Regions from separate parts of the Pseudarthrobacter sp. MDT1-56 genome, predicted to be linked through region 2. Evidence: predicted binding sites of a transcription regulator. Region 2 holds the regulator's gene; the other holds the start of a gene.
What was found. The regulator LexA, encoded in region 2, represses DNA repair genes until DNA is damaged. The targets are predictions, from matches to a motif close to TCGAACANNTGTTCGA.
Positions count from the first base shown of each region.

Region 1 (15,787 bases), on a different contig from region 2:
TATAGCTGTAAACGGCTACCTTCGTGGGCTGATAGAACTCGATCGCCTGCACCGCCGGCAGGAGGGTGTTCCGGTCCAGCACCCCCGCCCGGTCCTCCACGACAATGTCCACCGGCGTGACGGCCTGCGCCGCCGGCCCGGTCCCCACCAGCCCGATCATCACCAGAGCGAGGAGGCCCAGGACTTTCCGTACGATTCCCATTTCCCGAGCGTAGTACCTGCCGCGGGCGGCGTCGACGCACCCGCGCCGCCGGAGACCTGCCTTTCGATGGCTCAGCACCGGATCGTCGCCGGAGGCCGCCGCGCCGGCGAAACAGCAGGTCAGGGCGGAATGGGCCGAAAGACACCATGACGGTACACCCCGGGTGCTACATACTGACGGCATGAGTCCAGAGGAGAAAAAACCCGACCCGAACGCGCCCGGGCCGACGGTGCCCGAACGGGCAACACCGCCGGCAGCGGAACCCGCAGCGGAACCCGCAGCAGAACCGCGCCGGCCGGACCGCACCCTGCTTGCCATTCTGGCCGCGATCGCCGTGATCGTGGTTGTCGCACTGATTGTCGTGTTCACCCGTGGTGAGCCGGCGCCGGTGGACGAGGCCACCCCTGCAGGGGTGGTGCAGCGGTATTCCGCCGCCGTGATTGCCGGGGACGAGACGGCCGCGGCCGCCTACCTGACGGACGCCGCCAAGAACCGTTGCAGCACCGACATGGAGCGGATGTCGGGGGACAACCTCCGCGTCACCCTCGTCTCGACGACCGAGCGGCCGGCCTCGGCGGACGTCAGGGTGCTGATCACCGTCTCCCAGGGCGGCGGTCCGTTCGGAAGTAGCGAATACCAGATCGAGGACGACTTTGACCTGGAGAAGGCAGGAGACAAGTGGCTGATCGACAGGGCTCCCTGGCAACTCACAGTGTGCCAGAACGCCGCGGTGAAGTAATGAGCGCTGACTCCGCCGTGGGCGCGGCCCAGCGGACCGTCCGCCGCCTCATCACCTACCTGCTACTCTTCGCCCTCGTGGTGGTCGCCGCCGTCGGGCTCAGCGGCCTGCTGGGGCGGCTCCTCGTGGCGGACACCGTGCTGGCCACCGGGGACGTGGCGGGGCTGGCGCGTTCACTGGCCTTCGCCCTGATCGGCGGGCCGCTCGCCGCGCTCCTGTGGTGGGTTGTCTGGCGGCGGCTGGGCGACGAGACGGAGCGGGCATCCGTCGGCTGGGGCCTGTATGTGACCGGTGTCTACGTGCTCTCCCTGGTGCTGGCGACGAGCAACCTGCTGAGCGCAGTGACCACGCTGATCGGCGGCCAGTCGCTGCAGTGGCGCCCGTCCCTGGCCACCGGCCTGGTGTGGGCGGCCGTCTGGGTCTGGCACCGGTGGATGTGGCGGCACCCCCGTAAGCGGCCCGTGGACGTGGCTGACGCCCCCACCGTTCTCAGCAGCTACATCGGGCTGGTGATTGGGGTCAGCGGCGCCGTCTCCGCCCTGTCGATCCTGCTGGACGCGGCCCTCCGGGGGGCGCTGGCCGCCGGGATGGTGGGCAAGCCCTGGTGGGTGTCCGCGCTGCAGTCCCTCGTCTGGGCCGTGGGCGGCGGGCTGGTGTGGCGGTGGCACTGGACGCACGACGGCGTCCGGCGGCTGCGCGGCGATCTCGCCAGCGTCGGCCTCATCGCCGTGGGGATCCTTGGCGCCGGCGTCCTGACCCTCGGCGGTGCGGGGGTCACGTTGTTCGTCCTGCTGCGGCTCGCCTTCGACCGCACCGAACCGATGAACCTGCTGCTTGAGCCGCTGGCGCCGGCGATCGCTGCCGCGGCGATCGGGTCACTGGTCTGGGTGTACCACCGCGGGCTGGCGCGCGGAAGTTCCGAAGCCATCCGGCAGGGGAGCCGGCTGGTGACGTCCGGCGTCGCCCTGGTGGCCGCTGCCTCCGGGATCGGCGTGATCGTGAACGCTGCCCTCGCCATGGCGGCGACGCCGCTGGCGGGCTCCGGGGCACGCACCCTCCTGCTTGGTGGCATCAGTTCGCTCCTGGTCGGCGGCCTGGTCTGGTGGTTCACGTGGAAGCCCCTGGAGAGGACCTCCGCGGCGACGCCCGGTGCTGCCGGTGGTTCCGGGAACTGGCAAAACGCCCGCCGAATCTACCTGATTGTGGTGTTCGGCCTCAGCGCCGTGGTTGCCGTCATCACCCTGCTGGTCGTCGGCTACCGGATGTTCGAGTACTTCCTGGGCGACATCTCGGGCGGCAGCGTGGTGGACAGGATCCGGGCCCCGCTCGGTTTGTTGGTGGCCACCGGCCTCGTGGCCGGCTACCACTTCGCGGTGTGGCGCCATGAACGTGCCGTCCTCGCGGCGGCGGTGCCCGTCCGGAACCGGACCATCGGTCACGTCATCCTGGTGACAGGCACCGATCCGGCACTGCTTAACCGGGCCATCGAGGACGTCACCGGGGCCGGAGTGACCGTTTGGAGACGGGCCGACGTCGGGGCTGGTGCCGCTGCCGACGTCGGCGAGCTGGCCGGCAGGCTGGCCGGGGAACTTGAAGGTGTGACCGGAAAGCAGGTGCTCGTCACGGTCAGTCCTGATGGCAGGATCGAAGTGATTCCGCTGCTGGGCTGAGGGGCCGACGCCTGGCCCTATTCCAGCTCGGACGTCCGCTTGTAGCTCCGCACCGCATTGTTGACGGTGGGGAAGAAGTGGTCGGGGCCGAACCGGCTGCTCACCCCGAACCGGATCAGGCGGTCCTTGATGGGCCCCTTCATTTCGGCGAAGACCAGACTGATGCCCCGCTTCGCAAGCTCGTCGTCGAGCGCCACGAGGTCATCCAGTGCGGTGGTGTCCAGGCCGGTGATGGCCTCCGACGCCACGATGACCCACCGTACCGGGTCCGGGGCGTTGGCCACGAGCGCCCGGATGTGTTCGGTGAAGACGGCGCCGTTGGCGAAGAACAGCGGGGCGTCGAAGCGTGCGATCACGAGGCCGGGGACGCGCTGGCCCTCGGGGTGCCGGCTCAGGTCGTGATATCCGGGCACGTCCCCCACAATCCCCAGCTCGGTGCGGTACGGGTCCAGGGCCCGCAGCACGAAAGCGATCAGGGACAGCCCAATCGCGACCACAATGCCTTCCAGCACACCTACAAAAGCGACGCCCAGGAAGGTCGCGACCAGCAGGGCGGCCTCGGTCCGGCTCATCCTGAGCAGCCGGAGGAGCGTCTTCAGGTCCAGGATCGACGCCGCGGCGACCATCACGACCCCGGCCAGCACGCTGGAGGGCAGGAAGGTCGTCAGCCCGGGCGCCAGGATCATGAACAGCACCACAAGGGCGGCGGCAACGGCGCCGGTCAGGGGGCTCTTGGCGCCGGCCTCGACGGCGATCGGTGTGCGCGAGGTGCTGCCGGAGATCGGAAAACCGCCGAAGAGGCCGCTGGCCACGTTCGCCACGCCGAGGGCACCCATTTCCTGGTTGCCGTCAACTTGGACGCCGCTCCGGGCGGCGAAACTCTTGGAGAGGACCGAGGTGTCGGCAAAGGCAATCAGGGCGATGCCGGCCGCCGGCCCGAGCAGGGCGATGACGTCCTCCAGGCTGATTCCGTCGAGGGCGGGCGCCGGCAGGCCTTGGGGCAGGGCACCTACGGTGGGGAGTGCCGCCGTCAGGTCCAGGACGGACGTCAGCGCCGTGGCTGCCGCGACTGCGATCAACACGCCGGGGAGCTTCCAGGGCAGGGAGCGGCACCCAAGGATGACGGCGATGGTGCCGGCGCCGAACAGAAACGCGACAGGATTGATGGCGCCCTGGGCCACGGCCTGCGCCGTCCCCGTGGCGGTGTTCACCAGTGAGCCGCCGGTGCCGGAAATGCCGAGCAGCTTGGGCAGTTGGCTCAACATGATGACGATGGCGATTCCGTTGAGGTAGCCAACGCGGATGGGTTTGGACAGCAGCCCGGTGACGAACCCCAATTTGAAGACCTTGCCGGCCAGCAGCAGACCTCCGATCAGCAGCGCCAGAACGCCCGCGAGGGCCACCGCGTGGTCCGGATCCGTCCCGGCAAGCGGCAGGATGGCGGCGGCGATCATCGGCGCCAGGCTGGAATCCGGGCCGATGATCAGGACCCGGGAGGGGCCGAAGACGGCATAGGCGAGCAGGGGGATGATCGAGGCGTAGAGGCCCGTGACGGCCGGCAGCCCGGCGGCCTCCGCATACGCCATGCCGGCCGGAATGAGGAACGCGCTGAGGGCGGCGCCGGCGGCCAGGTCAGATTTCAGCCAGGGGCGTTCGTAGTCCCGCATCATTCTTAGGCCGGACGGGAGTTTCGGTGCCCTAGCGCCGCGCACGGTGGACCCTGGCTACGCGGCAGGGGACGCGGAGTCGCCGGCCGCCGGTGCGTCCTGGCCGTACTCCGCCGAAATGAGGATGGGGAGGTGGTCCGACGCCCCGCGCGGCAGGGTTTCGACACTCTCGATGTTGAGCCCCTGGGAGGTCGCGAAGTCGAAGTGGCCCTTGAAGACCTTGTACCGCGTGTACGTCCGCCGGTCACTAAGGGTCAGATCGTAGCCGGCATCCTTCATCTGGGCCGTGAGGTTCTTGGTGAAGAAGGGGTAGTTGAAGTCGCCCACCATCAGGGACATCAGCCCGCCGCCCATGCTGAGCAGTTCCGCGTGGGCCGCGTGGATCTGGTTCCGCCGCAGCGAGTTCGACGCCGTCAGGGGGGCCGCGTGGAACGACGCGATGACGAGGTCATGGTCCGTCTCATTGTCGATCACCCGGGTGCCGATGAGCCGCTCGTGCGCGGGGGACAGGACGCGGTCGTGCAGCGATTTCTTCAGGGCGAAGGTCTTCGTCTCGTACGCCGTGAACCGGTCCATGCGGTAGTAGATCGCCAGCCCCAGCCGGTTGCCCTTGGTGGCGTCGGCAAGGTGCAAATCACCAATTGTGTCCGGGAGGTCGTTGGTGTCGCACTCCTGGAGACACAAGGCATCAATCTCAAAATTGCGGGCCAGATCAACCAGCTCACCGCTGGCATGGTGCTTTCGCAGGTTGTAGCTGATGACTCGAATCAGGGGAGCACCTCTTCGGTGGATAGTCGCGGAAAGTCTGCCTCCGAGTCTACCCAGTCCAGGGCAAAGGCACTGTGGAACGGCGCGGTCATCGCGGAGAGCGACAACACGGTCATGGTGGAGGGAAACCGCGTCGAGGCCCGGCACACCAGGCGCCGCCAGGCGCCGCCGGGCGCAACCCGAAAGCGCCCAGAGGCGGCGATCCCCGGTCCCGCAATGAGACCCAGGGCCAGGGCCGAGAAGTAGTATGCGACCTCATGCTGGGCCAGCTCGGTGTAGCGGAGCCGGATGATGGACAGGACACCGAAGAGGCCCGGGCCCAGGCTGATGCCGGCAGCCGAGCCGGAGAGCGCGGGCTGGAATATGAGTCATATTCATTGCGCCAGCAGTGCCCGCCGTGCCCACTGGAGGGGTGGTTGCCGGTTTCGGGCTGCGGCCGGTGGGGCTGCCGCCGGCGGGGAAGCGATAGTGTGTTCTGGGATTACCAGCCACGCGAAAGGGCAGACGTTGATGACTGCTGAACTACCGGAGCTTGCCGAGGGCGATTTCTACTACGAGGTATTGGGTGGCGGGCGTTTCCGCTCCACCATCCACGCCCAGGGCGCCTGGAATGAACACGAGCAGCACATGGCGCCGGCCTCCGGCATCATGGCCGACTGCCTGGACCGGCACGAGCCCCGCGACGACATGCGGATGGCGCGGCTGAGCTATGAGATTCTTGGCCTGATTCCCGGCGGTGAGTTCGAGGTCGTCACCACCACCCTCCGCCCCGGCCGGACGATCGAACTGGTGCAGGCGGAGCTGACCGCCGGCGGCCGCACCGCGATCCGCGCCACGGCCTGGCGGATGGTTACCTCCGATACCAGCGTCATCGCGGCCTTTGAGGATCCGCGGATTCCCGCGCCGGAGGACTGCGAACCCTACGACGCCGCCAGCATCTGGCCCGGCGGCTATATCGCGTCGCTGGAAATGCGGATCGCCGACGGGCACCGCGCCGGGTCCGGCACGGTCTGGCTGCACACCGAACATCCGCTGACGGACCGGAAGGACAGCAGCGACCTCGCCCGGCTGGTCGGCCTGGTGGACACCGCCAACGGGATCGCCGCCCGCGTTCCCCCGGGCAAGGGCAGCTACGCCTTCCCCAACCTGGACCTCCAGATCCACATGTACCGGCGCCCCGAAGGCGAATGGCTGGGGTTGGACAACGAAGTCTCGTTCGGTACGGACGGGATCGGCCTGACCTCGACCGTGCTGCACGACCTCAACGGCCCGTTCGGCCGGGCCGAGCAGATCCTGACGCTCCGGAAGTCCTAAGGCCCAGCGGGTCCGCCCGCTGTAGACGTGCGGCCCGGCGGCCGCCTAGTGGAAGACGAGCCAGCCGACCACGGTGGCCAGGCCCGTCAGCACGGCGCCCCAGGCGATGTCCGCCACCACGATGATGAGCGGCCAGTTCTTCAGGGTGGCGGCGTTGGTGAGGTCATAGGTGGCGTAGGCGAAGGTGCCCAGCGCGGCGCCGTAGCCAAGCGCCGTAAGCCAGCTGCCGCCCTCGAGCGCCGGCTGGAGGGCAAAGAAGACGATCCCCGCGATGTACAGGACGTAGAAGACGACGGCGTACCCTAGATGGGGCTTGTCCGCCATGAGGTGGCCCAGATGGTTCCGGTAGAACTTGCTCATCGATTTGAGCCAGACGGAATCGATGACGGCGAACGCTGCGGCCACGACGAGGAACTGCAAGATGAGCATAAGGGAGCATAACAAGATGCCGGAGGCCCCAGGCGCACCGCGGACGCTGACGATTTTCCGGCAGGAGGAATCCTTGGGCGCCGCCGCGGACCTGGACCTCGCCCTGGAGCTGCTGCGGAAGGTCAAAACCGGCGGCGTGGGCCCCATGATCCGGCTCTACCGGCCGGCGCCCACCGTGGCCTTCGGGCAGCGGGACACCCACCTGCCGGGTTTTGATGCCGCCGCGCAGGCCTGCCGCGAACTGGGGTTTGAACCGCTGGTCCGCAAGGCCGGGGGACGCGCCGCCGCGTATCACGAGGGGACCCTCGTGATCGACCACCTGGAACCGGACACGGACGCGATCGCGGGTGCCAAGCGGCGCTTCTCCTTCTTCGGCGAACTGCTGGCCAGCGCCCTCCGGAGCGCCGGCGTCGACGCCGCGGTGGGGGAGATCCCCGGCGAGTACTGTCCCGGAGAATTCAGCGTCCACGGCCAGGACCCGGAGTTTCCGCAACACCAGCTCAAGCTGATCGGCACGGCACAGCGGGTGGTTGCCGGCGGCTGGCTGTTCAGCTCCGTCATCGTGGTGGAGAACTCGGCCCCGATCCGCGCGGTGCTGGAGGCCAGCTATGCCGCCCTGGGCCTGGTCTGGGACCCGGCAACGGCAGGGGCCGTCACCGACCTGGTCCCGCACCTGGACGTGGACGCCGTCGAGGCGGCCGTGATCGACACCTACGCCCGCTACGCCACCCTGGACTACGGCGACTTCGGCAGCCTGCTCGGCTGAGACCGCGCAGGCCATGACGAGGGCCGGGCACCAGCGGTGCACGGCCCTCGTCATGGCTTAGTTGGAACGGCTGGTGCCTAGTGGCCCCGGGCGATCCATTCCTGAAGCTGCGGCGCCTCGGCGCCGACCGTCGTCGGATCGCCGTGACCGGTCCGCACCACGGTGTCCGCCGGCAGCGTCAGCAGCCGGGCCTTGATGGACCCGATGATGGTGGGGAAATCGCTGTAGGACCGGCCCGTGGCGCCGGGGCCGCCCTGGAACAGGGTGTCGCCGCTGAACACGGTGCCCTCGCTCTCGAGGGTGAAGCACATGGAGCCGGGGGAATGTCCGGGCGTGTGCAGCGCCACGAGCCGGGCACCGGCGACCTCGAAGGTGTCCCCGTCCTCGATCGCATGGTCCGGTTCGGTTCCCGGGAACACGTGCTCCCAAAGTATCCAGTCCTCGCGGTTGAGGTAGACCGGGGCGTTGACGCGCCGGCGGACATCGCCCACGGCGGCGATGTGGTCATCGTGGCCGTGCGTGAGCAGGATCGCGGTGACCTTGCGCCCGGCGACGGCCGCTTCGACGGCGTCGGCGTCGTGCGCCGGGTCGATCACGATGCATTCCGCATCGTTTCCCACGATCCAGACGTTGTTGTCGACGTCCCAGGTGCCGCCGTCGAGCGAGAAGGTGCCCGAGGTGACCAACCGGTCGATCCGGAGCCCGTTCACGGGGCCGCCGCTCACAGTTCCACGACCGAGCGCAGCACTGAGCCGGAGTGCATCTTGTCGAAGGCTTCCTCGATCTGGTCGATCGTGATCCGCTCCGTCACGAAGGCGTCCAGGTCCAGCTTGCCCTGCCGGTAGAGGTCGATCAGCATGGGGAAGTCGCGCGACGGGAGGCAGTCGCCGTACCAGGAGGACTTGAGTGAGCCGCCCCGGCCGAACACGTCCAGCAGCGGCAGTTCCAGGGTCATTTCGGGGCTGGGAACCCCGACCAGGACCACGGTGCCGGCGAGGTCACGGGCGTAGAACGCCTGCTTGTAGGTCTCGGGACGTCCGACGGCGTCGATCACCACATCGGCGCCGAAGCCGCCGGTCAGTTCGCGGATCGCCTCGACCGGGTCGACGGCGGAGGAGTCCACGGTGTGCGTGGCGCCGAGGTCCTTGGCGCGGTCGAGCTTCTTCGGGTCGATGTCTACGGCGATCACGGTGGTGGCGCCGGCGAGCGCGGCGCCGGCGACGGCTGCCACGCCCACGCCGCCGCAACCGATGACGGCGACGGTATCGCCGCGCTTGACGTTTCCGGTGTTGATGGCCGCGCCGATGCCTGCCATCACGCCGCAGCCGAGCAGACCGATGGCGGCCGGGTCCGCCTCGGGGTCAACCTTGGTGCACTGACCGGCGGCGACGAGGGTCTTCTCGGCGAAGGCGCCGATGCCGAGCGCGGCGGTGAGTTCAGTGCCGTCCTCGAGCGTCATCTTCTGGGTGGCGTTGTGGGTGTTGAAGCAGTACTGCGGCTGGCCCTTGGCGCAGGCGCGGCATTCGCCGCAGACGGCGCGCCAGTTCAGCACCACGCGGTCGCCGGGGGCCACCTCGGTGACGTCCGGACCCACGGCGCTGACGACGCCGGTGGCCTCGTGGCCGAGCAGGAACGGGAAGTCGTCGTTGATGGCGCCCTGCTTGTAGTGCAGGTCGGTGTGGCAGACGCCGCAGGTGAGGATGTCCACAAGGGCCTCGCCGGGTCCGGGATCCGGGACCAGGACGGTCTCCAGGGTGACGGGGGCTCCCTTGGAGCGGACTACTGCGCCTTTGACTTTATGGACCATGGAAATAGCTCCTCTGCTCTGGTCGCGGTTCTCGCCGCAAAATTCTTAGTCGCAAGACTTCCGTCACTCGGGACGTCTGTCACGCAAAATTCTGTCGTACAACGCGGTACGGCGCGGCCCCCGGGGTGGCCGCGCCGTCGTCGTCATTGGTTCAGGGTGGCCTTAGGCCGCGAGACGGCTCTTGACCTCAGCCGCGGAGGGGTTGGTGGCCGCGGTGCCATCCGGGAACAGCACGGTCGGGACGGTGCGGTTGCCTCCATTGAGCTTCTCCACGAGATCTGCGGTGCCATCCACTTCTTCGATGTTGATCTCGGTGTACCCGATGCCCTGGGCGTCCAGCTGCTTCTTCAGGCGGTTGCAGTACCCGCACCAGGTGGTCGAAAACATGGTGATGGTGCCGGATTCGGGGGTGAAGTCCACGAAGTTCTCCTTCAAGTTAGTTGATGGCGCGCGGTGGCAGCGCCGGTTGCCGACGAAAGTCGTACGTCACTCCCAATAACCGTAACCCGGGGGCTGGTATTCCCGCAGGGCCGGGCGCTGCCCGCAACTCCGTCGGGCGCGAATTCGCGGGAGAGCTGCGAAGTCGCTGGAAGTTCCGGCGACTTCGCAGCTTTCCGGCGACCTCGGCGGGCTCAACCGGGATTCCCTCGCCGGATGACAGGGATTGGGCGCGGTGGCATGCTGGTGCCATGTGTGGACGTTACGTGATGGCCCGGGCCGTAGGGGACCTGCTGGCCGAGTTCGACGCCGAGCTCGAGGACGAGATCGCGATTCCGCCGTCGTGGAATGTGGCCCCGACGGCGGACGTGCCGATCCTGCTCGAACGCCCGATGGACGGGGAACCGGTCCGGCAGCTCCACCTGGCGCGCTGGGGGCTGGTGCCGTCCTGGGCCAAGGACCCGGGAATCGGCTCGAAGATGATCAACGCCCGCAGTGAGAGTGTGCTGGAGAAGCCGGCGTTCCGGAAGGCCACCCGGGCCCGGCGCTGTGCGGTGCCCGCCGACGGCTATTACGAGTGGAAGGGCGAGGGCCGTGGCAAACAGCCCTACTACGTTCACCCGAGGGACGGCCACCTCATCGTCTTCGCCGGACTCTACGAATGGTGGAAGGACCCCTCCAAGGCCGAGGACGACCCGGAGCGGTGGCTGCTCTCGACATCGATCATGACCACTGACTCGCCGCCGGAGGGCTATGCCGGCGGGATGCTGGCCGAACTCACGGCCCTGCACGACCGCGTGCCGTTGCCGATGGACCGGGGGACGATGCAGGCGTGGCTGGACCCGCAGGCCGATGATGCCGCCGGACTGGTGGATCTGGTCCGGGCCGGGGCGCACGACGTCGCGGAGGGCTGGACGATCGACGCCGTCGGCACCGCCGTCGGGAACGTGAAGAACGACTCCCCGGAACTCATCCAGCCGGTGGGGAGCCTGTTTTAGCGGGGTGCCGGAGGCAGCGCCGCCCTGGCGACGGTGATTGGCAAGGGCGCCGATGGGAGGAAGTACTCGAGCGGATGCTGCGTGGTGCCGCCGACATACGCCGGCACCACCGCTGCTTCCTCGGTCACCGCACACCGGCTCGAATAAGCGTGCCGCCGTGTACTCCAGTCACGGTAGCGGCGCAGTTGAGCGGCTCAATAGGGCCGTTGTGCCCTAGGTCACAACGAGCATCCGGCTCCTTAACCCGTCAGTGCCCGGAGTCAGCGGCGGACTTTTCCAGCTGACGGCGACGGCCGCGCCATCTCTTCGCCAGTAGCGCTAGAGCGTCACTTTGCCGCCGCCGTCGACCGCCCAGCTGGGATTGAACGCGACTTCCCAGCGGTAGCCGTCCGGGTCGGCGAAGTACCCGGTGTAGCCGCCCCAGGGCTGGGTCTTTGGCTCAGCGATGATTTCCGCCCCCGCTGCTTCCGCCTCCGCCATCACCCAGTCGACTTCCGCCGTGCTGGCCAGGTTGTGGCTCAGGGTGATGCAGGGACGGCTGGTAGGGGGATCGGTGGCGGCTTCGGCCTGCATCTGCCCGGCGTCCCAAAGCGAGAGGATGAGGCCGTGGTTGGCCTGGATGAAGAGGACCTCGCCGCGGACTTCCCGGTGCACAGGCCAGCCCAGGCCATCTACATAGAAACTGCGGGAGGCGTCAACACTGCGGACACCCAGTGAAATTAAATCGACTCGTGGCTGCATCTTTCGATACTGTCATGGACATGTCCACAAATCACCAAGACGATAAAGCTGCCAAGGCCGACCGGGAACAGCTCGCCGCCGTGCGCGTGGCTGTGGACGAGGTGGACGAGCAGATCGTTGCGCTGATCGGACGCCGCGAGCGCCTGATCCGGATCGCCGGAACCCTCAAGGCCGACAGCGCCGAGGTTCGTGCCCCCGGGCGCGTGGAGCGGGTTATCGAACACGTCCGTGCCACGGCGGAACAGAAAGATATCGACGTCGACCTTGTCGATAAGACCTACCGGGCCATGATCGACGCCTTCATCACGCTGGAACTGGAAGTCTACAAAGCCAGCTCCTAGCGCGGGAGCCTAGAGGGATTCCTCCACCGGGACATTCGCCTGGTATTCGCGGCCGTCGCAATCGCTGAACGCCGTCATAAGGTGTCCCTTGGACAGTCCCATGATCGTGCTGAGCGGAAAGTTCCCGGTAATGGTGTTGCCGGAATGCTCCACACCCTTGAGGTCAAAGTTCTCTTCCGTGCCGTCGTGGCTGAAGCAGTAGAAGGAGACAGCCTCCCCGTTCATGAACTCAATCCCCATTCGTCGTTGGTGGGAATGATCCGGAGTTGCTGCCAAAAGCCCCACCACGTAGGCGCCCTGACCGGGGATATTTCCGTCTATATCGAACTTCGCCACCAGGGACGTGTCCTCGGCGGCGATGCTTACGTGCTTCAGAAGTGCGTTATGGGAGCTCATGGCTCAATCCTGCTACCTGTGCCTGCGTGCGTCCACCCCTGATCTAGGTTTTGCCCCGGAGCCGTCGTAGACTTGAGTTGTTCGAAGATATGTTCGAATAGCTACCGGCTGTTTGGGACAGACGGTTTTTACAGTTGGTGTGGTCCGGGAGGCGCGATGGGCATGTTCAGCGAGTCAGTGGACGTCGTCTGCACACCCTCCGGCCAGCCCCTGAAACTCGACTGGGCCGGCCGCCGCTACACCGTCTGCGCGGAACCGGTCCGCTGGTACGAGCGGCGCCAATGGTGGGCCGAAGAACAGCGGGCCCCCTTGGGCAGCGGCCCTGGCCTGGTGGATCATGAGATCTGGCGCGTCCAGGCGCGCCGGGCAGAATCCCCTGAGACTGAAAGCCTCACCTTTGACCTGACCCGGCATGTGGGCAGCGGGCGCTGGCGGCTGCTGCGGATCCATGACGCCCTGCTTCCAATCCGGAAGCCCGAATCAGCATGAGCTTCACCCATCTCCATGTCTCCACCGCTTTCAGTGCCCACTACGGGGTCTCCTGGCCGGAGGAGCTGGCGGCAGCTGCGGCCGCGGACGGGGCGACGGCGCTCGCCTGCACGGACCGCGACGGCCTGTACGGGACGGTCAAGCACCTGAAGGCCTGCATGGCGGCGGGGCTGGACCCGATTGTTGGAGTGGACCTTGCGGTCTTTGACGACGACGGCGACCTCCGCACCCAAGTGGGCGGGCGCGTCGTCGTGCTGGCCCACGGGCACAACAACGGCGCCGGCTACCGTGCGCTGTGCCGGCTGATCTCCGATGCCCATGCCCGCACCACGGGCAAGGCCGGGGGAGCGGTGCCCGTCGCCGTGACCCGCGCCGAGCTGGCTTCCCGCACCCTGCACCCGGAAACCCTCAAACCGGTGCTGACCGTACTGATCGGTCCAAACTCCGACGTCGGCCGTGCCATGGGCGGCCGGCGCTACCTTCGCCCCCGCACCCTGTTCAAACGCTGGCTCGATGCCATGCCGCCCGGAACGGTCGCGGCCGAGGTGGTCAGCCAGCTCAGCCCGCCCGGGGAACCGCTCAGCACCGCCCACGCGGTGCGGATGCTCAAGCTCGCCGCCGAACACAGGGTTCCGGCGGTGTTGAGCAACGCCGTGCGGTATGTCGCCGAGGACGGAGCGGCCACCGCGGACGTGCTGGATTCCGCACGCACCCTGAAATCGCTGCCCGAACTCTCCGCCGCCCCCCTGCTCCAGCCCAACGGGCAGGGCTGGCTCAAATCCGCGGCGCAGATGCTCCAACTGGGCAAGGAGATCATGCATGCCGCCGGGTACGGCGCCGCAGACCTCAAGAACCTGATGGCGCAGACCGAGGCGCTCGCGGACCGTTGCCGGTTCGATCCGGTGACGGACATGGGATGGAAACAGCCCGTGGTGCCGGAAGCCTCGGTCATTGGAATCTCCGGGGACGCCCTGGTGGAGCTCACCCTGCGCTGTGAGGCAGGCATCAGCAGGGGGTTCCCGGGGATCGCCGGCAAGCCCGCCGAGGAACTGCGCTCGCGGCTGGAGCACGAGCTGCGGATCATCGACAGCCTGGGCTTCGCGGCCTATTTCCTGACCGTGGCCGAGGTGTCCCGGATGATCCTGGACATGGGAGTCCGGGCGGCGGCCCGCGGCTCGGGGGCATCCAGCCTGGTCAACTACCTGATCGACGTCAGCCAGGTGAACCCGCTGCAGCACGACCTCATCTTCGAACGCTTCCTCTCCCGGGACCGCGCCACCCTGCCGGACATCGACATCGACGTCGAAAGCGCCGAACGGCACAACGTGTACCGGAAGATCTTTGAGCGCTTCGGCTCAGAGCGCGTCACGCTGATGAGCATGCAAAACGGCTACCGCGCTCGCGGTGCCGTGCGCGACGCCGGCCTGGCACTGGGCATGGAGGAGGGCGAGATCGGGGACATCGCCAAGCAGCTGTGGCGTTTCTCAGCCCGAAACTTCCGCGAAGCCCTCGTGGAGAAGCCCGAGCTGAAGGAATTCGCCGGCCGGGTAGGGCAGCGTGATTTCAGTGAGAACCAGCAGCTGGACCTGCTGGTGGACCTCACCGAACGGCTGGACCGGCTGCCACGCCACATCTCCATGCACCCGTGCGGGGTGATCCTAGGGGACGCCACCCTGCTGGACCGGACGCCCGTGCAGCCCAGCGGACTGGGCCTGCCGATGAGCCAGTTCGACAAGCACGACATGGACCCGATGGGCATGCTCAAACTCGACGTGCTCGGTGTCCGGATGCAAAGTGCCATGGCCTTCGCCGTCCGCGAAGTGATCCGCCTGCATCCCTCCAAGGCCGAGGTGGTGGCAGCAGGAGCCCACCCCGCGGGGCGGGACGGTACAGGCCCGGATTACATCGCAGAAGACGGCAGCATCGACCTCAACGCCGTGCCGCTCGACGACGAACCCACGTATGAGCTGATCCGCAGCACCCACACCCTGGGCTGCTTTCAGATCGAATCGCCCGGGCAGCGGGAGCTCATCGGCAAACTCGCCCCCAGGGAGTTCAATGACCTCATCATCGACATCTCCCTGTTCCGGCCGGGCCCGATGAAATCGGACATGGTCCGGCCCTTCCTGGAGCACCGGCACGGCTTCGCACCCGAGATCTATCCGCACCCGGACCTCAAGCCCGTCCTCAAGGAGACGCACGGCGTCACGGTTTTCCATGAGCAGATCCTGAAGACCTTTGACGTTATGACCGGATGCGGGCTGGCGCGGGCCGACGAATTCCGCCGCGCCCTCGGCAACGAGATCCTGGAAGGCCGGGTGGAGGAGTTCTTCCGGAAGGAGGCCCGGTCGCGGGAGTACAGCCCCGAAGTGGTGGACAAGGTGTGGGGCACGCTCAAGGCCTTCGGCAGCTTCGGGTTCTGCAAAGCCCACGGCGCCGCTTTTGCCGTGCCCACCTACCAGTCGGCCTGGCTGAAGACCCACCACCCGGAGGCCTTCCTCGCCGGGCTGTGGGAACACGATCCGGGGATGTATCCCAAGCGGCTCCTGGTGGCCGAGGCCCGGCGGCTGGGGATCCCCATCCTGCCCCTGGACATCAACCGCAGCCAGGCCGAGTACCGGGTGGAACGCGTGGCCTCGGGCCCGGACCGCGGGAAGCTGGGCATCCGGCTGAGCCTGAACGGCATCTACGGTCTCTCCGGAACAGAGCTGAAACGGATCGTGGCGGGACAGCCTTACGACTCCCTCGCGGACCTGCGGGCCAGGTCACGGCTAAGCAAACCCAGCATCCAGCGGCTGGCCCAGCTGGGGGCCTTCGATTCCCTGCACCGGGCCTCCGGCGGGAAAGCCAACCGCGCGGACCTGGTGCAGCATCTGCAGACCCTGCAAAGCAGGCCGCAAAGGAAAGGCATCGACGTGATCGAGGGGCAGCTGTCGCTGCCGCTGGGAGACGTCGAGCTGAAAAACCTTAAGGCGGCCCTGCCCGCGCCCACCCTGGTTGAAACCGTCCGGGCCGAGCTGGA
Region 1 covers NZ_JBWZCK010000011.1:4,338-20,124, reverse strand. Annotated here, with positions in the region: gene AC50YC_RS15340 (DUF5129 domain-containing protein) at 1-202, opposite strand, end outside; gene AC50YC_RS15335 (LpqB family beta-propeller domain-containing protein) at 384-941, shown strand; gene AC50YC_RS15330 (DUF5671 domain-containing protein) at 941-2,611, shown strand; gene AC50YC_RS15325 (SulP family inorganic anion transporter) at 2,629-4,281, opposite strand; gene AC50YC_RS15320 (endonuclease/exonuclease/phosphatase family protein) at 4,336-5,046, opposite strand; partial or broken gene AC50YC_RS15315 (DUF4956 domain-containing protein) at 5,247-5,399, opposite strand; gene AC50YC_RS15310 (thioesterase family protein) at 5,557-6,360, shown strand; gene AC50YC_RS15305 (DUF2177 family protein) at 6,406-6,789, opposite strand; gene AC50YC_RS15300 (lipoate--protein ligase family protein) at 6,806-7,555, shown strand; gene AC50YC_RS15295 (MBL fold metallo-hydrolase) at 7,633-8,280, opposite strand; gene AC50YC_RS15290 (S-(hydroxymethyl)mycothiol dehydrogenase) at 8,277-9,362, opposite strand; gene AC50YC_RS15285 (mycoredoxin) at 9,525-9,782, opposite strand; gene AC50YC_RS15280 (SOS response-associated peptidase) at 10,052-10,798, shown strand; gene AC50YC_RS15275 (VOC family protein) at 11,117-11,539, opposite strand; gene AC50YC_RS15270 (chorismate mutase) at 11,554-11,880, shown strand; gene AC50YC_RS15265 (hypothetical protein) at 11,890-12,276, opposite strand; gene AC50YC_RS15260 (DUF6504 family protein) at 12,433-12,765, shown strand; gene AC50YC_RS15255 (DNA polymerase III subunit alpha) at 12,762-15,787, shown strand, end outside.
Region 1: AC50YC_RS15260 (DUF6504 family protein) is a predicted target of LexA. The motif match lies at 12,358-12,373, and genes of this name have one in related genera.

Region 2 (15,787 bases):
TGGCTGGCGCTCTGCGAGGTCCAGGATGTCCCGCCCGAACGGCGGCTGGGCCGCGACGTCAAACCCCGCTGATTCCCGTACTCCGGAATCGGCTCCGGAAGGCGCCGTTCCAGGACGGTGCGGGCAGACCGCGCCTGACACGCCGCACTCATTGTTCGAATATCTGTTCGGGTAGGACTATGCTTTTTTTAGAGCTTTTTCCACATACGCGGGGCAAGCAGGCAACTCTGTCGGTGGGTGCCAGTACCTTCAGTAATGACCGAAGAACCGATCAGGAACCCTGATCACAACGACTGATCACGAACACCGATCACCAACACTGATCACGAACACGACACAGGGCCGGATCGGCCACTCCACAGCGAGAAAGTATTAGAGGTGTGAACCATGGCCGCAGCCCCGGATCGCCAGAAAGCGCTTGATGCAGCGCTGGCCCAGATTGACAAGCAGTTCGGCAAAGGCTCGGTCATGCGCCTTGGTGACGAAGTCCGTGCGCCCATCGAGGTCATTCCGACCGGTTCCATCGCGCTGGATGTCGCCCTGGGAATTGGCGGCCTGCCGCGCGGCCGGGTCGTGGAAATCTATGGTCCGGAATCCTCCGGTAAGACCACGGTGGCGCTGCATGCGGTCGCCAACGCCCAGCGCCTCGGAGGCATCGCCGCCTTCATCGACGCCGAGCACGCCCTCGATCCCGAATACGCCGCCAAGCTGGGCGTCGACACGGACGCCCTCCTGGTCTCCCAGCCGGACACCGGCGAGCAGGCCCTGGAAATCATGGACATGCTGATCGGCTCGGGCTCCCTTGACGTCATCGTCATCGACTCCGTTGCTGCCCTCGTTCCCCGCGCGGAAATTGAAGGCGACATGGGCGACAGCCACGTGGGCCTGCAGGCCCGCCTGATGAGCCAGGCCCTGCGTAAGATCACCGGCCGCCTGAGCCAGACCAAGACCACGGCCATCTTCATCAATCAGTTGCGCGAAAAGATCGGCGTCTTCTTCGGCTCCCCGGAAACGACCACCGGTGGTAAGGCCCTGAAGTTCTACGCCTCGATCCGCATCGACGTCCGCCGGATCCAGACCCTCAAGGAGGGCGCGGACTCCGTCGGCAACCGCACCAAGGCGAAAATCGTCAAGAACAAGATGGCCCCACCCTTCAAGATCGCCGAATTCGACATCATCTACGGCCAGGGCATCTCCCGCGAGGGCGGCATCATTGACATGGGTGTCGAGCACGGCCTGATCAAGAAGTCGGGTTCCTGGTTCACCTACGACGGTGACCAGCTGGGCCAGGGCATGGAGAACTCCCGCCGGTTCCTGCGCGACAACCCGGAACTGGCTGCCGAGCTGGAACGGCTCATCAAGGAAAAGCTCGGCGTCGGAGTGAAGGCCCCCGCCGAGACCGAAGCGTCACCGAAGCTGAAGGCCGTTGACGGCTTCTAACGGCCGACGGCGCAAAGGGGCAGGATTCCCATCCGGGACTCCTGCCCCCGGTTTTGCCGGCGGTGCCCTGGCCGGGGACGGGTCACGCCGCACGGGTGCTTCCGCCGAACCGGACCATGACGCGGACCCCGCGGCTGTTGCGCGTGCCATTGTCCTGCGGCAACTGACGAACTCGCCCAAGAGCCGGCTGCAGCTCGCCCGTAAACTGGCCGAGCGCAACGTCCCGGACGCCGTCGCCGAGGCGGTGCTGGACCGCTTCGAGGAAGTGAAGCTTATTGACGACGCCGACTTCGCCGAGATGTGGGTGCGGTCCCGTGCGCAGAGCCGCAAACTCGCCAAAGGCGCGCTCCGGCGGGAGCTTACCGAAAAGGGCATCGACACGGACACCGCGTCGCTCGCCCTGGAACAGCTCAGCGACGAGGACGAGGAAGCCGCGGCCCGCGAACTGGTCCAGCGGAAGCTTCGGGGCGTGACCGGGTTCGATGACCGCGCCGAGCGGGACAAAACCACGCGCCGGCTCGCGTCCATGCTCGCCCGCAAGGGGTACCAGCCATCCCAGGCCTTCCGGATCGTGGGCGAAGTCCTCGACGAGGCCGTGACCGGTTCGGACGCAGGGCCCGACGCTGATTTCTGAGGACGCCCCGGCGGCGTGCCGACCCGGTACCCTTAACAGGTGAGTTTGACCATTCCCTTCCCCGCAGCCGGCACCACCCCTTCCACGGACGCCTCGGCTTCCCCTGGCGCGGAGGCGCAGCCCTCCACCCCGCAGCCCCGCACGTACCAGGTGCGGACTTTCGGCTGCCAGATGAACGTACACGATTCAGAGCGCATGTCCGGGATGCTCGAAGCCGCCGGCTACGTCCCCGCCGCCGGCGAACTGGCCGACGTCGTGGTCTTCAACACCTGTGCAGTGCGGGAAAACGCAGACAACAAGCTCTATGGCAACCTGGGCATCCTGGCACCGGTCAAGGCCGCCAACCCGGGAATGCAGATCGCCGTCGGGGGCTGCCTGGCGCAGAAGGACCGCGACACCATCCTGAAGAAGGCACCCTGGGTGGACGCCGTCTTCGGCACCCACAACGTCGGCGCACTGCCGGCCCTGCTGGAACGCGCCCGCCACAACAACGAGGCGCAGCTCGAAATCCTGGAGTCCCTCGACGTCTTCCCCTCAACCCTGCCGACCAAGCGTGACTCGGTTTATTCCGGCTGGGTGTCGATCTCCGTCGGCTGCAACAACACCTGCACCTTCTGCATCGTCCCGGCCCTGCGCGGCAAGGAAAAGGACCGCCGCCCCGGCGACATTCTGGCCGAGATCGAGGCCCTCGTCGCCGACGGCGCGATCGAAGTAACCCTGCTGGGCCAAAACGTGAACTCCTACGGCGTTGAATTCGGCGACCGGCAGGCCTTCTCCAAGTTGCTCCGCGCCTGCGGTGACATCGCCGGGCTGGAACGCGTCCGGTTCACGAGCCCGCACCCCGCCGCCTTCACCGACGACGTCATCGACGCCATGGCCGAAACCCCTAATGTCATGCCGCAGCTGCACATGCCCCTGCAGTCTGGTTCGGACAGGGTCCTCAAGGACATGAAGCGCTCGTACCGCTCGACCAAGTTCCTGGGCATTCTGGACAAGGTCCGCGAAAAGATCCCGCACGCCGCCATCTCGACGGACATCATCGTCGGATTCCCCGGTGAAACCGAGGAGGATTTCCAGGCCACGCTCGACGTCGTGGAGAAGTCCCGCTTCGCCACCGCTTTCACTTTCCAGTACTCCAAACGGCCGGGCACTCCCGCCGCCGAGCTCCCGGACCAGCTCCCCAAGGCCGTGGTGCAGGAACGCTTCGAACGACTCACCGCCCTGCAGGACAGGATCGCCGCCGAGGAGAACGCCCGCCAGCTCGGCCAGCGCGTCGAGGTCATGGTCACGGCCCAGTCCGGGCGCAAGGCCGGGGAAACCCACCGGCTCTCCGGGCGGTCCCAGGATCAGCGCCTGGTCCACTTCTCCGTGCCGGCCGGCGCCGGGACGCCCCGCCCCGGCGACCTCGTTACCGTGACCATTACCGAGGCCGCGGCGTTCCACCTCGTAGCCGACCCGGCGTCAGCGGACGACTACAGCCTTCGCCGCTCCCGGGCGGGCGACGCCTGGGACAGGTCCCAGGCGGACTCCTGCGGCGCGCCCGTTCCGGGATCCGCCTCCGGCACCACGGGCGTATCCCTGGGCATGCCCACCCTTCCCGTCCGCGGCCGCTAAGGCCGTGGCCGATCCGCAGGACGTCACCGCGGGCAAAGCGCAGGTCACGGAGGCCGGTGCGGTCCGGGCCGGCGAAGTCCGGGCCGGTGCAGTCCGGGATACGGCTACGCCGCCGGTGATCGCCGTCGTGGGGCCGACCGGCTCCGGCAAGTCCGACCTTGCCGTCTCGCTGGCACTGGAGCTGGACGGCGAGGTCATCAATGCCGACTCCATGCAGTTCTACCGCGGCATGGACATCGGCACCGCCAAGATCACCGAGGCCGAGCGCAGGGGAGTGCCGCACCACCTCCTGGACACCCTGGACGTGACCGGGGAAGCGAGCGTCTCGGACTTCCAGCAGCAGGCCCGTGCGCTCATTGCCGACATCCATGCCCGCGGCAAACGCGCCATCCTGGCCGGAGGCTCCGGGCTCTACGTCCGTGCCGCCCTGGACGTGCTGGAATTCCCGGGCACGGATCCGGTCATCCGGCGCCGGCTCGAGGCGGAGCTGGAAGCTGATGGGGCGGGACCGCTGCGGGCGCGGCTGGAAGTCGTGGACCCGGTCTCCGCCGGCCGGCTTGGCGATGCGCGCCGGATCATCCGCGCCCTCGAGGTGTTCGAGCTGACCGGAAGACCCTTCAGCTCATTTATGCCCACCCGCGAGTACGTCCAGCCCGCGGTGCAGATCGGGCTCGACGTGGACCGCGGCCAGCTCCGGGAACGGCTCGCGCGCCGGGTCCACACCATGGTGGAATGCGGGCTGCTCGAGGAAGTCCGGACGCTCGATGCCGCCGGGCTCCGGCGTGGCCGGACGGCACCGCGGGCCCTCGGCTATGCCCAGTTCCTCAGGGTCCTCGACGGGGAATCCGACGCAGCCCAGGCTGCGGAGGAGACCATCGTCGCGACCCGGCAGTTCGCCCGCCGCCAGCTGACCTGGTTCCGGGCGGACCCCCGGATCCATTGGCTCGACTGGCAGGACCCGGACCTCGTGGCCAAGGCCGCCGTCCTCTGCGTCCCCGGCTGAACGTCCCGCGCCAGGCGCTTGGTTTGCCGGGCCGGTTTGCTGGCGGCCCGAGCCGGAACGGTAACCTTGGAGCATGGACGAAACCCTGGCCGTGGCCGCTGATCGCAACTCCACCGGTGACACTGCAGCCCTGACCGGTCTCAAATTTTCCAAGGGCCACGGCACGGGCAACGACTTTGTGCTCCTCGCCGACCCCAACGGCACCCTGGCAGTGACGCCGGAGCAGGTCGCAGTGCTCTGTGACCGGCACCGCGGAATCGGCGGCGACGGACTGATCCGTGCCGTCCCGTCCCGGCTGCTCGCCGAGGGCCAGGAGCTGCTGACGCAGAACCCGGACGCCGAGTGGTTCATGGACTACCGCAACGGCGACGGCTCACTCTCCGAGATGTGCGGCAACGGCGTCCGTGTCTTTGTGCACTTCCTGATCACCGAGGGCCTGGTCGAGCTGCCCGCCGGCGAATCCCTGACTATCGGCACCCGGGGCGGCGCCAAAACGATCGTCCGCACCGCCGCCGGCTACGCCGTCGACATGGGCCCCTGGGAGTTCATCTTCCCGGGCGAGGCCACCGCCCGGGCCATGGATTCGCTGGTCAGCGCCACGGGACTCGAGGTCGCACGGCCAGCCCTGTCCGTCAGCATGGGGAACCCGCATACCGTCGTGGCGCTGGCCGAACTGGCCGAGCTGGAGGCCACGCAGCTGTTCACCGCACCCCACGTCGACCCGACCCCGCCTCACGGCACCAACGTCGAGTTCGTCGTCCCGTCCGAGCCGCTGGTCCACGACGGCGTCGGAACCATCACCATGCGCGTTCATGAACGGGGCGTGGGGGAAACCCAGTCCTGCGGCACCGGCGCCTGCGCGGCCGCCGTCGCGATCCGCCACTGGGCCGGCCAGGGTGCCCCGGACGTGTGGAACGTCCACGTCCCGGGCGGCGTCGTCGGAGTGAAGTTCTTCCTCGGCGCGGAGGGCCACGAGCACGTCGAGCTCAGCGGCCCCGCGGTGATCGTCGCTAGTGGGACGCTTTCCTGACCCGAAGGATGCGGAACGATTTCGAGGTGCTCTCGCGCGTCACGGTGAAGCTGCTGTCCAGCTCGGCCGCCAGCCAGCGCTGCAGGGAATCCGATCCCAGGTTCTTCTGCACCACCAGCCACGCGGAGCCGCCGGGCGCCAGCCGCGGCAGCCACAGCAGCAGCAACGCATGGAGCTCGTCCTTGCCGATCCGGATGGGCGGGTTGGACCAGATCGTGTCGAAGCGGAGCCCGGGGTCGACGGCGTCGGGTGTGCTGGCCGTGACATTGCCCAGTCCCAGCAGCGCGGCGTTCTCGTTGGTCAGGGTCACGCACCGTTCGTTGACGTCCACGGCGTAGACCTGGGCGTGCGGTGCCCGCAGGGCCATGGTCAGGGCGATCGGACCCCAGCCGCAGCCGATGTCCAGCAACGTTCCCTGCGGGGCCGGGGCGGGTGCCTCGGCCAGCAGTACGGCCGTACCCTTGTCGATGCCGTCCGGGCTGAAGATGCCCGAGGACGTCTGCAGGTGCCGGGTCTCACCGGCAAGCTCCACGGTCAGTGGTTTGCGGGTGAAGGGCCCGGCCGGCTGGGCGCTGAAATAGTGTGCAGACTCCATAACTGCCCAGATTAGTTCGCCCCCGGCCCGTAGGCGAAACCGCGGGGACGGGCCGGAGCCAACCGGACCGTCTGCTAATCTTAAAGACATGCTCTCGAACTTCAAGTAGCCGGCACGGGTTAAATCCCGTCCCCGCAGCGACGCAGGTAGTTACCTTCCGCTCAGTGCGCCACCCCGCGATGAACCTGAAAAGGACCCAGCCGCCGGCGCCCGATCCACTTGGACTTTGGCCGTGCTCATGGAGCCCGGCCGGGCGGACAGTCTCTCCCTTCTCAAGGCCACACCACGCCGGTTCCTTCCCCCTTCTCACCGCTCCCTTGCGGAGCCCACCCTTGCCCCGGCACCGCTGCCGCGGGCATTCCAGGAGGCCCCTTTGACGAATAGTCGTCAGCCCAGCGCGAATACCGCCCCAGACAGCACCGATCGGCACTATTCTGAAACTGCCGAACCTCTAAAGGAGACCATGACCAGTCAGCCCAACACCGGACCCGATTCAGCAGCCCAGGACATGAGTCCTGCGGAAATCCAGGCTGTCATCGACCGGATCCTCTCCAAGGACACCCCTGCCCGGAAGGCGGCCCCGGCTGCCGGCGAGCCCACCTCGGTGCTCGGAAAAGCGCAGGCGATCTCCCGGCAGGACGAGGAGCACAGCAACTACGACGGTGACCAGCAGGACCTGGAGGAACGGCACGCACTGCGCCGTACCGCCGGTCTGTCCACGGAACTCGAAGACGTCACCGAAGTCGAGTACCGGCAGCTGCGGCTCGAGCGCGTCGTGCTGGCCGGCCTCTGGACCGAAGGCACCCTGGCCGACGCCGAGAACTCGCTCCGCGAACTCGCCGCTCTCGCCGAGACCGCCGGCTCGGAGGTCCTCGACGGGATCGTGCAGCGCCGCGCCAAGCCCGACCCCGGAACCTTCCTCGGCTCCGGCAAGGCCCAGGAGCTCAAGGACATCGTGATGTCCACCGGCGCAGACACCGTCGTCGTCGACGCCGAACTGGCACCGTCCCAGCGCCGCAGCCTGGAAGACATCGTCAAGGTCAAGGTCATCGACCGCACGGCCCTGATCCTGGACATCTTTGCCCAGCACGCCAAGAGCCGCGAGGGCAAGGCCCAGGTGGAACTGGCCCAGCTCGAATACCTGCTGCCGCGCCTGCGCGGCTGGGGTGACTCGATGTCACGCCAGGCCGGTGGCCAGGTGGGCGGTGCCGGCGCCGGCATGGGTTCGCGCGGTCCCGGTGAAACCAAAATCGAACTGGACCGCCGCCGGATCCGCACCCGGATGGCCAAGCTGCGGCGTGAAATCGCCGCGATGAAGCCGGCCCGGGAGACCAAGCGCGCCAACCGCCGCCGTAATTCCGTGCCGTCCGTAGCGATCGCCGGGTACACCAACGCCGGCAAGTCCTCGCTGCTGAACCGGCTGACCGACGCCGGTGTGCTGGTGGAGAACGCCCTGTTCGCCACGCTGGACCCGACGGTCCGCAAGGCCGAGACCTCGGACGGGCTGGGCTACACCCTGGCCGATACCGTGGGCTTCGTCCGGTCGCTGCCCACCCAGCTCGTGGAGGCTTTCCGCTCCACGCTGGAGGAAGTCGCCGACGCGGACCTGATCCTGCACGTCGTGGATGTCTCCCACCCGGATCCGGAGGGACAGATCGCCGCGGTCCGCAAGGTCTTCAGCGAAGTCGACGCCCGCAAGGTGCCGGAAATCATCGTCCTGAACAAGGCCGACGCCGCCGATCCCTTCGTGATCGAACGGCTCAAGCAGCGCGAACCGCGCCACGTGGTGGTGTCGGCACGCACGGGCGAAGGCATCCCGGAGCTGCTCAAGGCCATCAGCGAAGGCATCCCGCGGCCCAGCGTGAAGCTGGAACTGATGATCCCGTACAACCGCGGGGACCTGCTCAGCAAGCTGCACGAGACCGACGCGGAGATCCTCAGCCTCGACCACGAGGAAGCGGGCACCCGCGCCGTCGTGATGGTGCGCGAAGGATTCGCCGCTGAACTGGATTCGTTCATCAGCAATGACTAAGGCAGCGGTGACCGGGGCGGACACCGGCACGGGCGGTCCGGCCCCGGCAACGGACTCCGCAACGGAGGACCCCGCAGAAACGGATAACACCGGGACGGAAGCCGCCGGGACCGAAACCGCGGGGGCAGAACCCGCGGGAGAACGTCCGGCAGGAACGCGCGGCCCGCGCGGCGGGGAATTCGTGATCGAATTGCTCGACCGCGCCGTGTCCGGCATGGGCGGCCAGAGCCGCGACGGCCAGCACGAGATGGCCCGGCAGGTGGCGCGCGCGATTGACAGCGGCGACCACCTGCTGGTCCAGGCCGGCACCGGAACCGGGAAGTCCCTCGCGTACCTGATCCCGCTGATCGCCCATTCGCTGGTCAGCGACAAACCCACCCTGGTCTCCACCGCCACCCTGGCCCTGCAGACCCAGATCGTTGGCCGGGACCTGCCCCGGCTGCTGAAGACCATCACCCCGGCGCTGGAGCGGCCAGTCAAGGTCGCCCTGGTCAAGGGCCGCTCCAACTACGTGTGCCGCCACAAGCTCGAGGGCGGTTTCCCCTCCGAAGAGCCCTCCGAGGGCCAGCTCTTCTCGCTCGGCGAGGACACGTCCGTCCCGCATTTCGCCGCGGCGATGGGCGGCCCGTCGTCCCAGCTCGGTAAGGAAGTCGTCAGGCTGCGCGAATGGGCCGAGGACACCGTGACGGGGGACCGTGACGAGCTCCTGCCCGGGGTCACGGACCGGGCGTGGCGGCAGGTCTCCGTCACCTCGATGGAGTGCCTGGGCGCGCAGAAATGTCCCCTCGCGGCCGAATGCTTCAGCGAACTGGCCCGGCAGAACGCCGCGGACGCCGACGTCGTCGTCACCAACCACGCCATGCTGGCTGTCAGCGCCTTCGAGGGCCTGGCGGTATTGCCGGAATACGACGTGGTGGTGGTGGATGAAGCCCACGAGCTGCAGGACCGGGTAACCGGCGCCGTGTCCGGCCAGCTCTCCGTCGCGATGGTGCACGCCGCCGCGTCGGGGGCGCGGAAGCACACCGGCATCACGGTGGACGCCCTGAACAACGCCGCGTCCAACCTCGAACTTGCCATCGAAGGGGTCCCCAGCGGACTGATGCCCAACGGCCTCAACAGCGAACAACTGGACTGCGTGGACCAGCTGCGGGACGCCTGCCGCGCGGCGCTCTCGGACTCCAAGGGGGACAGCGCCAACACGGCCGACGGCGGCCGCCAGCTCGCGCGCTCCCGCCTCATGGTGATCCTGGAGCTCTGCGAACGGCTGCTCGCCGCCCGCGAAAACCGCGAGGTGGTCTGGTTTTCCCGCAACAGCACCTTCGACCCGCAGCAGGGCTACTCCCAGCCGGACGAGTCCGCGCCGGCCCTGATCAACATCGCACCGCTCAGCGTCGCCGGACGGCTCCGCGAGGGCCTGTTCGCGGACCACACCGTCATCCTGACGTCGGCGACGCTGGCGATCGGGTCAGCCTTCGAACCCGCCGCCGGCGGCCTGGGCCTGGTAGGGCCAGGTGCCCCGAGCTGGACCGGGGTCGACGTCGGCTCGCCCTTCGAATATCCGAAACAGGGCATCCTCTACGTTGCCAAGCACCTGCCCAAACCCGGCCGCGGCATGTCCCCGGAAGCCCTAGACGAGCTCGAGAAGCTGATCCGGGCCTCCGGCGGCGGAGCACTGTGCCTGTTCTCCTCCCGGCGCGCCGCCGAGGAAGCCGCTGAGGCCCTGCGCCCGCGGCTGGACATGAGCATCCTCTGCCAGGGGGATTCGACCATGACCGCGCTGGTCAAACAGTTCGCCGACGAACCGGACACCTGCCTCTTCGGCACCATGTCGCTGTGGCAGGGTGTCGACGTGCCGGGGACCTCCTGCCGCCTCGTGGTGATCGACCGGATCCCGTTCCCGCGGCCCGACGACCCACTGATGACAGCACGGTCCCGTGCGGTGGCCCAGGCCGGCGGTAACGGGTTCATGAGCGTTTCCGCGACCCACGCCGCCATCCGCCTGGCCCAGGGTGCCGGCCGGCTGATCCGTACGACGACGGACAGGGGAGTGGTGGCAGTGCTGGACTCACGACTCTCCACCGAGCGCTACGGGGGATTCCTCCGCGCCGCCCTGCCGCCGTTCTGGCCCACCACCGACCCCGCGATTGCCTACGCAGCCCTGGAACGGCTCGCGAAGGAATCCGGGCAGCCCGCCAAGTAGTCCGCACAAACGCGTTGGGCCCCGTCCGATTCCGGAGGGGCCCATTTCGCGGCTTTTGACGTGCCGGTCCTGAGAGGTCCTAGAGGGAGCGCAGCACCGAGACGACTTTGCCCATGATGACGGCGTGATCGCCGAGGATGGGCTCGTACTGGGTGTTCTGCGGCAGCAGCCAGGTGTGGCCGTCGCGCTGGCGGAATGTCTTGACCGTCGCCTCGTCATCCAGCAACGCGGCGACGATGTCGCCGTTGATGGCGTCGCCCTGCCGGCGCACAACCACCCAGTCACCGTCGCAGATGGCGGCGTCGATCATCGAGTCCCCCGCGACTTTGAGCATAAAGAGCTCGCCGTGGCCCACCAGCTGGCGTGGCAGGGGCATCACGTCCTCGACGACCTGGTCGGCCAGGATCGGCCCGCCCGCGGCAATGCGGCCCACCAGCGGCACCATGGCGGTGTCGGTGGCGCTGGCCAGCTCGGAGACCGACAATCCGCCGACCGTGCGCAGTCCGCTGGACTTCTCCACCCCTGAAATCTTCGTGGTTCCCTCGTCGAGGGTCAGCGGCATCAGCACTTCCATGGCGCGGGGGCGCTTGGGGTCACGCCGCAGGTAGCCAAGTTTCTCCAGCTGGGAGAGCTGGTGGGTGACGCTGGAGAGGCTGGCCAGGCCAACGGTGTCGCCGATCTCGCGCATGGAGGGCGGATAGCCGTTGTCCGTGACGGAGCGCTGGATGGTTTCCAGGATCTTCTTTTGCCGGACGGTGAGGCTCTTTGGTGGCCGGGCTGCCTGCGGGCTCCGTTGCTGGGTGGCCCTGCCGCCAGTGGCTGGTGCTGCCATGTTCGCCAACGCCTTTCCGTTCGGCCCGGCCGCCGTGGCTGCGGCTGCCGGGAACTTCCGGCCTGAAATGTCAGACCCTGCTGATCAACTGCAGAAGTGGTTGTTCTGTAGCTCAAACGTAGGCCAGCCACACTGCTTTTTCAAACATTTGTTCTAGCGAGTCTCGACATTGTTCGTTGATAAGTGCTAAAACAGAACAAGCAAGGTTCGAATATGTGTTCTAGTCATCGCCGTTAGAGGGTGGAGCATTGTTCGGACACAGCGTGACGTTCGGTTCTTTGTTCGAAGGTTAGGCCGGTTGGCGGCAAGTACGTGGAGTACGCCGGGCGGCACAGTATGGTCCAGGAGGGCTCAGTTCATGTCAGCATCAAGCGCGTTTCACGACACTTTCGGCCGCGACGCATTCGGCAACTACGGCCGCCCAGAGGGCGGTACGTCCGCCGGCCAGCAGGGCGCCTTTGGTCAGCAGGGCCCCATCGCCCAGCACGTCCCGGCTGGCGGAAACAGCAATGCGGGCCGGGGGCCGCGGGTCAAGCAGGCGCCGCTGCGGCTCACCCGGCGGGGGCGCTTTGTCTTCATCGGGGTGCCGCTGATTCTGCTGGCCGCGCTCATTTTGTCCTTCAGCGGTTTCCTCAACGCCCCGGCCAAGGCGGCAGAGTCCGCTGCCGGGCTGTCGCTGACTCCCACCGTGACCGTGACGGTGCAGCCCGGTGAGTCGCTCTGGGCCATCGCCGAGGCCGTGGCGCCGGAGCGCGACCCCCGAGACGTCGTCACCGATATCATCCAGCTGAACAACCTGGACGCCGCCCGTGTTGTGCCGGGCCAGGCACTCTTCATTCCGTCCAAGTAACCCGCCCGATCCGTCACAGTTTCAGGGCCCGCCGCGATCTCACTTAAACTGGTGCAGTGACTGACCAGCTAGAGCGCCTGAACCGACTTCCCCTCCGGACCAACCTGCGCGGCCTGACGCCGTACGGCGCGCCGCAGCTGGACGTCCCCATCCTGCTCAACGTCAACGAAAACACCCATGGTGTCCCGGCCGACGTGCGGGCCGCGATTTCCGAGGCCGTCACGCTTGCCGCAGCCGGCTTGAACCGCTATCCGGACCGCGAATTCACGGAACTGCGCGAAGCCCTCGCGGAATACCTCGGCCACGGACTGGGTGCCGACAACATCTGGGCCGCAAATGGTTCCAACGAGGTTCTCCAGCAGATCCTCCAGGCCTTCGGCGGCCCGGGGCGCACCGCCCTCGGCTTCCCTCCCACATATTCGATGTACCCGCTGCTGGCCTCCGGTACCGACACCGGCTACATCGTCGGGGCCCGCGCCGATGACTACGGACTCAGTGCGGAATCGGCCGCCCGCCAGGTCCGCGGACTCCAGCCGAACATCGTCTTCCTGTGTTCCCCGAACAACCCCACCGGCACCGGGCTTGGCCTGGACGTCGTTGAGGCCGTCTATGAGGCCGGCGAAGCCAGCCAGACCATCGTGATCGTCGACGAGGCGTACCACGAGTTCGCCCACGACGGCACGCCCAGCGCCCTCACGCTGCTGCCCGGCCGGGAACGGCTGATCGTCTCGCGCACCATGAGCAAGGCCTTCGCCCTGGCCGGCGCCCGTGTTGGCTACATGGCGGCGGCGCCCGAGGTGACGGACGCCCTGCGGCTGGTCCGGCTCCCGTACCACCTTTCGGCCATCACCCAGGCGACAGCCCTGGCCGCCCTGCACCACCGGGTCGCGCTGATGGCCGACGTCGAAGACATCAAGCGCCAGCGGGACAGGATCGTGTCCGAACTGCAGCGGATGGGCCTCAAACCGGCCGCCTCCGACTCAAACTACGTCTTCTTCGGCGGCCTGGACAATCCGCACGAGGTCTGGCAGGGCCTGCTCGACGCCGGTGTGCTGATCCGCGATGTTGGGATTCCCGGGCACCTTCGCGTCACCGCCGGGACTGAGACGGAAACCACAGCCTTCCTCGAAGCCCTCGAACGGATCCTGGCCGGCCAAGCAGTGCAGCCCGCCTAGACTTAACCCAGGACATCCACCCTGCCCTGTTCGCCGGGCACCGTCGTCATCCAAAGGACACCCACATGAGCAACACCGGATCAACCGCTGCCGAGGGCCGGACCGCACGCATGGAGCGGACCACCAGCGAGTCATCCGTGCTGGTCGAGATCAACCTGGACGGCACCGGGGTCTCCGACATCAGCACGTCCGTTCCGTTCTACGACCACATGCTGACGGCGCTGAGCAAGCACTCCCTGATCGATATGACGGTCAAGGCCACCGGCGATACGCACATTGATGTCCACCACACGGTTGAGGATGTAGCCATCACCTTCGGCGAAGTCCTGCGCACCGCGCTGGGGAACAAGGCCGGGATCCGCCGCTTCGGGGAAGCCACGGTACCCCTCGACGAGGCCCTCGCGCAGGCCGTCGTCGACGTCTCCGGCCGCCCCTACCTCGTGCACGGTGGCGAGCCCGCCGGCCAGGAGTACCACCTGATTGGCGGACACTTCACCGGGTCCCTGACCCGTCACATCTTCGAGGCGATCACCCTGCACGCCGGAATCTGCCTGCACATGAACGTCACCGCAGGCCGGGATCCGCACCACATCGTCGAGGCCCAGTTCAAGGCCTTCGCCCGCGCCCTGCGCGCTGCCATCGAACCGGATCCCCGGGTCGAGGGCATCCCGTCCACCAAGGGCGCGTTGTGACCGGCAAGGTGCTGAAGGACGGCGCCATCATCAACCCCGACGCCGGCAGGAAGCCGGTGTCGGCCGAGGGCAAGCCCACCGTCACGGTCCTCGACTACGGCTCCGGCAACGTCCGCTCCGCCGTGCGCGCCCTCGAACGCGCCGGTGCCGAGGTGATCCTCAGTTCCAAGCCGGAGGATGTGCTCAACGCCGACGGGCTCGTGGTCCCCGGTGTCGGGGCGTTCGAAACGGTGATGCGTGAGCTCAAAGCCGTCGATGCCATCCGCATGATCGGCCGCCGCGTCGCCGGCGGCCGCCCCGTGCTGGCCATCTGCGTGGGCCTCCAGGTGCTCTTCGAAGCCGGCGTCGAGCACGGCACAGAAGCCGAAGGCATGGGGGAGTGGCCCGGGAAGGTCGAACTCCTCCCCGCCGACGTCGTACCGCACATGGGCTGGAACACCGTGTCCGTGCCGGCGGGCTCCAGGCTCTTTGCCGGGGTCGAAAACGAGCGTTTCTACTTCGTGCACTCCTATGGGGTCCAGCAGTGGGACTTCGATGTTATCCAGCCGCGGATGACGGCGCCGCTTGTCACCTGGTCGGAGCACGGTGCCCCCTTCATCGCCGCCGTGGAAAACGGCCCGCTGTGCGCGACGCAGTTCCACCCGGAGAAGTCCGGCGACGCCGGTGGACGCCTGCTGCGCAACTGGGTGGAAGGCCTGCGGGACCGTTCCGCAGCCCCGGCCCCGACAGCCGTGACACCCCCGGAAGCCGGGACCGCTTAGATGTGGCCGATCGTGCTGATGGGGCTCGCCGGCCTGCTGGTCGGCGGAGCGCTGTCCTTCCGCCAGCAGAAAAGCCCGCGCTGGGTCCAGGTCGTGTTCTACGTCCTGGCTGGGATGGCGCTGCTCGCCGCCTACCTCCTGACGCTGCCCGCCTGACGCCCGCGGCGCCCCGACCACCTGCCGACCCCTGAAAACTGAGGATTTACGATGACCACCGAAACCCCGCTGCCCGTGCTGGAGCTGCTCCCCGCCGTCGACGTCGTCAACGGCCAGGCAGTCCGCCTCGTCCAGGGCGAGGCCGGCAGCGAAACGAGCTACGGCACCCCCCTGGAAGCCGCGCTGAACTGGCAGCAGCAGGGGGCGGAGTGGGTCCACCTCGTCGACCTCGACGCCGCCTTCGGCCGGGGCTCCAACGCCGAACTGCTCCGCGAAGTGGTCGGCCGGCTCGACATCAAGGTGGAGCTCTCCGGGGGCCTGCGCGACGACGAGTCGCTCGAGAAGGCCCTGGAGCTCGGCGTCGCCCGCGTGAACCTCGGCACCGCGGCACTGGAAAACCCGGAGTGGACTGCCCGGGTGATCGAGCGCTTCGGCGACAGGATCGCCGTCGGGCTGGATGTCCGCGGCACCACGCTGGCCGGCCGCGGCTGGACCAAGGAGGGCGGTGACCTCTGGGACGTCCTCGGGCGCCTCGAAGAGGCCGGCTGCGCCCGCTACGTCGTCACCGACGTCACCAAGGACGGCACCCTCCAGGGACCCAACGTCGAACTGCTGCGCCAGATGGTGGAGAAGACCGGCAAGCCGGTGGTCGCCTCCGGCGGAATCTCCAGCCTCGATGACCTCAAGGTCCTGCGCTCCCTCGTGCCGCTCGGCGTCGAGGGCGCCATCGTCGGCAAGGCCCTCTACAACGGAAACTTCACGCTGCCGGAGGC
Region 2 covers NZ_JBWZCK010000007.1:49,073-64,859, reverse strand. Annotated here, with positions in the region: gene AC50YC_RS11350 (DUF3046 domain-containing protein) at 1-72, shown strand, start outside; gene recA (recombinase RecA) at 388-1,440, shown strand; gene AC50YC_RS11340 (regulatory protein RecX) at 1,589-2,074, shown strand; gene miaB (tRNA (N6-isopentenyl adenosine(37)-C2)-methylthiotransferase MiaB) at 2,114-3,688, shown strand; gene miaA (tRNA (adenosine(37)-N6)-dimethylallyltransferase MiaA) at 3,804-4,691, shown strand; gene dapF (diaminopimelate epimerase) at 4,765-5,721, shown strand; gene AC50YC_RS11320 (class I SAM-dependent methyltransferase) at 5,702-6,316, opposite strand; gene hflX (GTPase HflX) at 6,780-8,348, shown strand; gene AC50YC_RS11310 (ATP-dependent DNA helicase) at 8,341-10,548, shown strand; gene lexA (transcriptional repressor LexA) at 10,628-11,380, opposite strand; gene AC50YC_RS11300 (LysM peptidoglycan-binding domain-containing protein) at 11,739-12,230, shown strand; gene AC50YC_RS11295 (histidinol-phosphate transaminase) at 12,287-13,405, shown strand; gene hisB (imidazoleglycerol-phosphate dehydratase HisB) at 13,471-14,097, shown strand; gene hisH (imidazole glycerol phosphate synthase subunit HisH) at 14,094-14,858, shown strand; gene AC50YC_RS11280 (hypothetical protein) at 14,859-15,014, shown strand; gene priA (bifunctional 1-(5-phosphoribosyl)-5-((5-phosphoribosylamino)methylideneamino)imidazole-4-carboxamide isomerase/phosphoribosylanthranilate isomerase PriA) at 15,066-15,787, shown strand, end outside.